2 regions of the Streptomyces sp. NPDC006691 genome follow, and region 2 is predicted to be linked to the other one. Evidence: riboswitches for the same ligand, from Rfam matches in the RefSeq annotation. Region 2 holds a riboswitch; the other holds the start of a gene.
What was found. A riboswitch is a leader RNA that binds a small molecule or an ion and turns the genes downstream of it on or off. The one in region 2 is predicted to bind cobalamin.
Positions count from the first base shown of each region.

Region 1: another riboswitch for cobalamin. It lies ahead of ACFYNP_RS25445 (ribonucleoside triphosphate reductase); the one in region 2 lies ahead of ACFYNP_RS28930 (ABC transporter substrate-binding protein).

Region 1 covers NZ_JBIAGW010000012.1:202,044-206,433, forward strand. The annotation lists gene ACFYNP_RS25435 (alpha/beta fold hydrolase) at 8-988, shown strand; gene ACFYNP_RS25440 (NAD(P)H-binding protein) at 1,106-1,768, shown strand; cobalamin riboswitch at 1,953-2,134, shown strand; gene ACFYNP_RS25445 (ribonucleoside triphosphate reductase) at 2,178-4,001, shown strand; gene ACFYNP_RS25450 (anaerobic ribonucleoside-triphosphate reductase activating protein) at 3,998-4,390, shown strand, end outside.
Region 2 covers NZ_JBIAGW010000016.1:114,494-118,883, reverse strand. The annotation lists gene ACFYNP_RS28935 (FecCD family ABC transporter permease) at 1-277, opposite strand, end outside; gene ACFYNP_RS28930 (ABC transporter substrate-binding protein) at 370-1,347, opposite strand; cobalamin riboswitch at 1,381-1,514, opposite strand; gene ACFYNP_RS28925 (Mov34/MPN/PAD-1 family protein) at 1,556-1,978, opposite strand; gene ACFYNP_RS28920 (amino acid permease) at 2,064-3,527, opposite strand; gene ACFYNP_RS28915 (DUF2017 domain-containing protein) at 3,847-4,390, opposite strand, start outside.

The sequences.
Region 1 (4,390 bases), on a different contig from region 2:
GGAACGCATGGCGCAGCACAGCGCGGAGGTCACCCATCGATCGGTCCCCTCCCCGGCCGGCCGGATCCATCTCGTGGAGCAGGGCACCGGGCCCTTGGTGCTGCTCGTTCACGGCTTCCCGGAATCCTGGTACTCCTGGCGTCATCAGCTGCCCGTGCTCGCGGCGGCGGGATTCCGCGCGGTCGCCCTCGACGTACGCGGCTACGGCCGCTCCTCCAAACCGGCCGCCGCATCCGCGTACCGGATGGTCGATCTGGTCCAGGACAACCTCGCGGTGGTCCGGGCCCTGGGCGAGGAGTCGGCGGTGATCGTCGGCCATGACTGGGGCGCGGCCATCGCGGCGAATTCCGCCCTGTCCCACCCGGGGGTCTTCCGCGCGGTGGGGCTGCTGAGCGTTCCCTACGCGCCGCGCGGCGGGCCGCGCCCCAGCGAGCTCTTCAACGGCATGGGAGGAGACCAGGAGTTCTACGTCTCGTACTTCCAGGAGCCGGGCCGCGCGGAGGCAGAGATCGAGCCGGATGTCCGCGGCTGGCTCACGGGTTTCTACGCGGCGCTGTCCGCGGACACGATGCCGGCTCCCGGCGCCCCGGACCCACACTTCGTCAGCAGGAACGGCACCTTGCGCGAGCGCTTCCCCGCCGGCAGGGTGCCCACTTGGCTCGGGGAGCGTGAACTCGACTTCTACGTCGGCGAGTTCGAGCGCACTGGTCTCGCCTCGGCCCTCAACCGGTACCGCAACATGGACCGCGACTGGGAGGACTTCGCCGCCTACGACGGCGCCCCCATCACCCAGCCGTCCCTGTTCATCGGCGGTGCCCGCGACGCGTCCACGACATGGCTGGCCGATGCGATCAAGGCATACCCGGACACCCTGCCGGGGCTGGTCGCCTCCCATGTTCTGGACGACTGCGGCCATTGGATCCAGCAGGAACGTCCGGCCGAGGTCAACCGGCTCCTCACCGACTGGCTGGCCGGCCTGCCCGCCTGAACCACCCCCCCCCGTCTGCGCCCCGCACCAGTGCCATCGGGGCAGGAGGGACCAAGGGGACATGGAGGATCGGTGATTTCCCGGCGCGGACCGGGCTCGGCGCCTAGGGTCGGTGACATGCGCATTGTTATCGCTGGTGGTCACGGTCAGATCGCACTGCGGCTCGAACGGCTGCTGCACGCACGCGGAGACGACGTCGCGGGGATCATCCGCACAGCGGAGCAGGCAGGCGATCTGCTGACGGCGGGCGCCGAACCCGTCGTGTGCGACCTGGAGTCGGCGTCCCTCGATGAGCTCGCCCCGCACATGGAGGGCGCGGACGCGGCCGTGTTCGCGGCCGGCGCCGGCCCGGGCAGCGGAGTGGCCCGCAAGGACACTGTGGACCGTGCGGCATGCTCCCTGTTCGCGGACGCCGCGGAGGCCGCCGGGGTGCGGCGCTTCATCGTCGTGTCCGCGCTGGGCGCCCGGAACGCGCCCGCGCCCCGCGGTTCCGCCTCCGTATTCGCCGCCTACCTGTACGCCAAGGCCGCGGCCGACGCGGATGTCCAGGCGCGGGCCGGGCTCGACTGGACGATCCTTCGTCCGGGCCAGCTCACCAACGGGCCGGGCACGGGCCTGGTGACCCTCGCCGAGTCCACCGGAGGAGGGGCCGTCACCCGCGACGACGTGGCCTCCGTGCTGGCCGCCCTGCTTCATGAGCCCGGCACCGCGGGGCAGACCCTGGAGCTGATCGGCGGAAGCGTTCCGGTGGACAAGGCGGTCGCCTCGCTCGTCGCCTGACTCACCGCGCAAGCGCTCGGCGGTTCGGCGGTTCGGCGGTTCGGCGGTTCGGCGGACCATGACCCGCGATGGGCAGTAGCCGTCACCGCCGCCCGCCGAGACCGAAGTCCCTTCCCTATGGCCCCACATACGGGACCAAGGTCACACAACATCTCGTGTCGGGATATCGCATCCCATCGCAGATGTAGTGTTTCGTTCTGCCGGTTCGACGGCCGCGGCCGATGCCGCGCGTCGAGGCAAGAGGGAACCCGGTGGGAATCCGGGACTGCCCCGCAACGGTGAGTGGGAACGACGGCCGGGTGCGTACGCGCATCCGCACGCGCACAACCCGCGAGTCCGATACCTGCCGGCACACATCCGCGCGTACTCACGCCCGGAGAACGTTCCGACGCCTCGTGGGAGGGCTGACGTGACTGTCGTCGACGCCGTCGATTCCGTGACCGAATATCTGGACCGCAGCGACTGGCGGGTCAACGCCAATGCCAATCAGGGCTATTCGCTCGGCGGCCTGATCCTCAACACCGCGGGAAAGGTCATCGCCAACTACTGGCTGGACCAGGTGTATCCAGAGGCGGTCGGGCGCGCCCATCGCGACGGCGACCTCCACATCCACGATCTCGACATGCTCGCGGGCTACTGCGCGGGCTGGTCGCTGCGCACCCTGATCACCGAGGGTCTCAACGGAGTGCCCGGCCAGATCGACTCGGGGCCACCGCGCCACTTCTCCGCCGCGGCCGGCCAGATCGTGAACTTCCTCGGCACGCTCCAGAACGAGTGGGCCGGCGCCCAAGCCTTCAGCTCGTTCGACACGTACATGGCTCCGTTCGTCCGCAAGGACGCCATGACGTACTACGAGGTCCGGCAGTGCGTCCAGGAGATGGTGCACAACCTCAACGTGCCCTCGCGCTGGGGCACCCAGACGCCGTTCACCAACCTCACCTTCGACTGGACCTGCCCGGTCGATCTGCGTGCGGAGGTGCCCGTGATCGGCGGCGTCGAGATGGACTTCCGCTACGGGGACCTCCAGGCCGAGATGGACCTGATCAACCGCGCGTACATCGAGGTGATGACCGAAGGCGACGCCGCCGGGCGGGTGTTCACCTTTCCCATCCCCACCTACAACATCACCCGGGACTTCCCCTGGGAGAGCGAGAACGCCGACCGGCTGTTCGCGATGACCGCCAAGTACGGGCTGCCGTACTTCCAGAATTTCATCAACTCCGACCTCCGGCCGCACCAGATCCGTTCCCTGTGCTGTCGGCTCCAGCTGGACCTGACCGAGCTGCTCAAACGCGGCAACGGACTGTTCGGCAGCGCCGAGCAGACCGGCTCCCTCGGCGTCGTCACCGTCAACTGCGCCCGGCTGGGCCATGTCCACGCCGGTGACGAGGACGGCCTGTTCACCGCGCTCGACCGGCTCCTCGAACTCGCCCGCACCAGCCTGGAGATCAAACGCGTCACCGTCCAGGACCTGATCGACGGCGGGCTCTACCCCTACACCAAGCGCTACCTCGGCACCCTGCGCAACCACTTCTCCACCATCGGCGTGAACGGGATCAACGAGATGATCCGGAACTTCACGTACGACACCCACGACATCACCACCGCCGCGGGACACGCCCTGGCCGTGCGGCTGCTCGACCATGTGCGGGCCACGATGATCGAGTTCCAGGAGCAGACCGGGCACCTCTACAACCTGGAGGCGACCCCGGCAGAGGGAACGACGTACCGGTTCGCGAAGGAGGACCGCAAGCGCTTCCCCGGCATTCTCCAGGCAGGTTCGGACGAGCACCCCTACTACACCAACTCCTCACAGCTGCCGGTCGGTTGGACCGACGATCCGTTCACGGCGCTGGAGATGCAGGACGAGTTGCAGGGCAAGTACACCGGCGGCACCGTACTCCACCTCTACATGTCGGAGCGCGTCTCCACCGGGGAGGCCTGCCGCAACCTCGTCCGCCGCTCCCTCGAACGGTTCTCGCTGCCGTACCTGACGGTGACGCCGACGTTCTCGATCTGCCCCGCGCACGGATACCTGTCGGGCGAGCACATCAACTGCCCCCAGTGTGAAGCCATGTGCGAGGTATGGACACGCGTCATGGGCTACCACCGCCCGATCGCCTCCTTCAACATCGGCAAGAAGGGCGAGCACGCCGAGCGGGTCCACTTTCGCGAGGGTGCGGGGCCCGGCGAGGGCGCGGATCCCCGCGACGGCGCGGGGACGACGGCGTGATACGGATCGGTGGCTGGTCACGGCTTTCCAGCTGCGACTGGCCGGGCCGCCTGGTCACCACCGTCTTCTGCCAGGGCTGCCCATGGCGGTGCGGCTATTGTCACAACCCCGGACTCCTGCCGCCCCGCTCGGCGGCCGTCGTCCCCTGGCAGACGGTGACGTCCCATCTCGCCCGCCGCCGCGGGCTCCTGGACGGCATCGTCCTCTCGGGCGGCGAACCCCTCCTCCAGCCGGGGTTGGCCGACGCACTGCGTGAGGCGAGGGCGCTCGGCTTCGAGACCGGCCTGCACACCGGCGGCGCCTACCCGCGCCGCTTCGCACGGCTCCTCTCGGCGGGCCTGCTCGACTGGGTGGGCTTCGACGTGAAGGCCGCGCCCTCCGCGTACGAG
Region 2 (4,390 bases):
CGACGGCTCCGGCGGAGGCCCCGCTGGAGACGCCGAGCAGGAACGGGTCGGCGAGCGGGTTGCGCACCAGGGCCTGGAGCACGGTCCCGATGACGGCGAGCCCGGCACCGGTGACGGCGCCGAGCACCACGCGGGGCGCCCGGACCTCCAGGACGATCGTGCGGTACGGGCTCGGCTCGGCGCGGCCGGCGACGATCGCGAGCACCTGGCCGACGGGAATCCGCACCGACCCCAGCGCGAGCCCGGCGACGGCCGCGGCGAGCAGCACCAGGGCCAGCGCCGCGAGAACGAGCGGGTAGCGCGAGCGGGTTGTCCTGCGCGGGCCCCCGCGCTCCCGGGCCGGCGGTGCTGCCGCTCGCGGCAGGACCTTCACTCCCCCGTCCCGAGCTGCGCCGCCAGCTTGGCGACCGCGTCCGGGGCCCGTACGCCGGTGACCATGTCGGAGAGGGGCAGGACGGCGAACCGGTTGTTCTTGACGGCGGGGACGGAGGCGAGGGCCGGGTCGTCGCGCAGGCGCTTCTTCTTGGCGTCCACGCTCGTGCCGCCGTAGTCGAGGATCAGGATGGTCTCGGGGGCGCGGGCCACCACGTTCTCCCAGCTCGCGTCGCCGAAGGACTGCGTCTTCAGGTCGTCCGCGAAGACGTTGCGGCCGCCGGCGCGGGTCACGATGTCGTTGCCTATGCCCTTGCCGCCCACGGTGAACGCCGTCTTGTCGCCGCTGTCGTAGACGAAGACGGGGGTGGGCGCCTTGTCCTCGCGCGCCGTGCGGGTGCGTTCGCTGGTGGCCTCGGCCGAGCGGATCCAGGACTCCGCGCGGTCACCGACACCGAAGGTGCGGCCCACCTCGCGGACCTCCTCGTACACGTCGTCCATCGTGGTCGCGGCGCCCTGGGGGCAGTTCTCCACGTTGAGGCGGGACTTGATGCCGCTCTTGGCGAGGGCCTCGCGCGCGCGGCCCTCGCCAGCGGCGAAGGCGGAGGCGTAGCCGCCGTAGACGAAGTCCGGGTTCACCGAGAGGAGCTTCTCGTACGAGGGGTACTCGGCGGCCAGGACCGGGACCGAGCGGTAGTCGGCCGCGTACTTCGGCAGCACCTTGTCGTCCAAGTAGGCGGTCCCGGCGAGGGACTTGGCGAGGCCGAGCGCCAGCATCACCTCGGTGGCGTGCTGGTTCATGGTCACCGCCCGCTTCGGGGGCGCGGTGTACGTCGTGGTCACCCCGCAGTTGGTGACCGTGTAGGGGAAGCCGGGGGCGGTGGCGCCGCCGGCTTCGGGCTTCGCCTGGGTGCTGGTGCACGCGGCGAGCGGGAACAGCAGGGCGGCGGCCAGGGCCGCACGGCGCCAGAGCATGGCTGAGCTCCTCCAAGGGGATTTCCACGTCCCCTGTCGTCGGGAGAAGGCGGCAGGTCAGTTCCTGGCTTCCGGCTCCGCGGGCTCGCCGCGGGGCCGGTCACAGTGGCGGGACCGTGCCGGATTCGCACCGGCTTCCTGGCCCTGCCGCCCGATGATCAAAAAGTGCGTATGCACAGTATGCGGGATCACCGGGCACGCGTATCCGTCAGTAGGCCTCTACGACCCTTACGTCTTCCTCCGTGATCACGCCGTCCACGATGCGGTACGAGCGGAACTGGAACTCCCCGGCCCCGTCGGTGTCCGCCGTGGAGACCAGGACGTAGTGCGCGCCGGGTTCGTTGGCGTACGTCACGTCGGTGCGCGAGGGGTAGGCCTCGGTCGCGGTGTGGGAGTGGTAGACGATCACCGGCTCCTCGTCGCGGTCGTCCATCTCGCGGTAGAGCTTGAGGAGGTCCTGCGAGTCGAACTCGTAGAACGTGGGCGAGCGGGCCGCGTTCAGCATCGGAATGAACCGCTCGGCGCGGCCGGTGCCCGCCGGGCCCGCGACCACACCGCACGCCTCGTCGGGGTGGTCGGCGCGGGCGTGCGCGACGAGCTGGTCGTACAGGGCCTGGGTGAGGGTCAGCATGTCGGCAAGGATAAGCATGCGGGCCGCCCCGTATCGAGGTGCGATACGTAACGGCCCGCATGGTGAGAATGTGCTGGTCAGAGCCTCAGCTGCGCTTGGCGAACGCCTTGTTGTCGGGGTTCTTGGCCTTGAGGACCAGGTAGGAGACACCGAGGATCAGGGCCCACAGCGGCGCGCAGTACAGCGAGACGCGGGAGTCCTTGTCGATGCCCATCATCACGATGACCATGAAGATGAAGAGCAGCGCGAACCAGCTGGTGTACGGGGCGCCGGGGGCGCGGAAGCTGGACTGCGGCAGCACTCCGGCGTCCGACTGGCGGCGGTAGCGGATCTGGCAGACCAGGATCATGATCCAGGCCCACATGCCGGAGATGGTGGCGAAGGAGACCACGTAGTCGAAGGCCTTGCCGGGCGCCACGTAGTTGATCCACACGCCGACCAGCATGAGGGCGGCGGAGACCGTGGTGCCGACCAGCGGCGTGCCGCTCTTCGTCAGCTTGGTGAAGACCTTCGGGCCCTGGCCGTTGAGCGCGAGGTCGCGCAGCATGCGGCCGGTGGAGTACATGCCCGAGTTGCAGGAGGAGAGCGCGGCGGTCAGCACGACGAAGTTGACGATGCCCGCGCCGACGCCGAGGCCCATCTTCTGGAACGCCGCGACGAAGGGGCTCACGCCCGGCTGGAACTCGTGCCACGGGACGACCGAGAGGATCATGATCAGGGCGCCGATGTAGAAGACGGCGATGCGCCACGGCACGGTGTTGATGGCCTTGGGCAGCGTCTTCTCGGGGTCCTTGGACTCGCCCGCGGTCACACCGACCAGCTCGACGGCGAGGAAGGCGAACATCACGATCTGGAGCGTCATCAGCGTGCCGCCGATGCCCTTGGGGAAGAACCCGCCGTCGTTCCAGAGGTTGGCGACGGTGGCGGTGTCCGCGGCGTCCGAGAAGCCGACGGTGAGGATGCCGGCGCAGATCAGGATCATGCCGACGATGGCGGTCACCTTGACCATGGAGAACCAGAACTCCAGCTCACCGAAGAGCTTCACGGAGATGAGGTTCACGGCGTACAGGATGAGCGTGAAGATCAGCGCATAGGCCCACTGCGGGATGCTGCCGTGGGTCCAGAAGGACATGTACTGGGCGGCCGCGGTCACTTCGGTGATGCCGGTGACGACCCAGAAGAGCCAGTACGTCCAGCCGGTCACGAAGCCCCAGAACGGGCCGATGAACTCACGGGCGTACTCCGAGAAGGAGCCCGACACCGGGCGGTACATGAGCAGCTCGCCGAGGGCGCGCATGATGAAGAAGATGACCAGGCCCGCGATGGCGTAGGCCAGGATGAGGCTGGGGCCGGCCTTCGAGATGGCCTTGCCCGCGCCGAGGAAGAGGCCGGTGCCGATGGCACCGCCGATCGCGATCATCTGGATCTGCCGGGCCCCGAGGCCCCGCTGGTATCCCTCGCCCGAGCCTTCGCCCGAGCCATGGGCGGTCCCCGCGGCCTCAATGCCGGCAGGACGGTCGTCGTGCTGGTCGACCTGCGCTGAGGTCATGGTGGTGCGCCTTTCTCCATGCCGACCCGTCCGCCTCGGTCACGAAGCGACGGATCAGGTCCTGATCCCCCCGGATATGGATGGAGTGCCACCGGCGGTCAGCCGGTCGAAGCGCCCCCGGGAACATGGGTGGCGTCCCCGGGTGGTCGTGAAGATTTATCACGGGCTTATGGGTGATCCCCAGTCGGCTTTGTGGTGCACGCCACAGGAAGAAGCGGACAAAAGTCCCTCGACAGGGCAAAGCAGGTCGATGTGGTGATGCGATCGTTATACGGATTTGAGCGTCCGCTGAGCGAACGGCCATCCAGAGGTCGATCCGTCAGGCCATGAGCGTCTCGATGAGTGTTTCCTGGAGCACACCGAGCCACAGATACGCCATCACCATCGGCTTGCGCGGATCGTCGTCCGGCAGCCGGTACAGCTCGCCGCTCTCGTCCTCGTCGGTCACGTCGAGGCGGGTGCCGATGGTCAGGCGCAGGTCGTTGAGCGCGCCCAGCCAGTGCCGCGAGTCCTCCGCGGTCAGCCTCAGGACCGCCCCGCCGTCGCCCTCGGGGGTCAGCGAATCGAGGCCTTGGACCACCGCGAGGGCGTCGGCGCGCTTGCGGGCCCGCAGGTCGTTCTCGGTGAACCGCCTGAACTCGCTTGATTTGGCGCGCAGTTCATCGCTCTCCTCGCTCGCGTAGGCCTCGGGGAAGAGCCGGGCGAGCGCCGGGTCGCTGGGCGGCTCGCTCGGGCCCTCGGCGAACAGGGCGGCCAGCGGGTCCTCGTCCTCGGCCGGCCCGTCGCCCGGCCCGATGAGTTCGAGCAGCTGGACGGCGAGCGAGCGCAGGATGGCGATCTCGACCTCGTCGAGCGCTACGGCC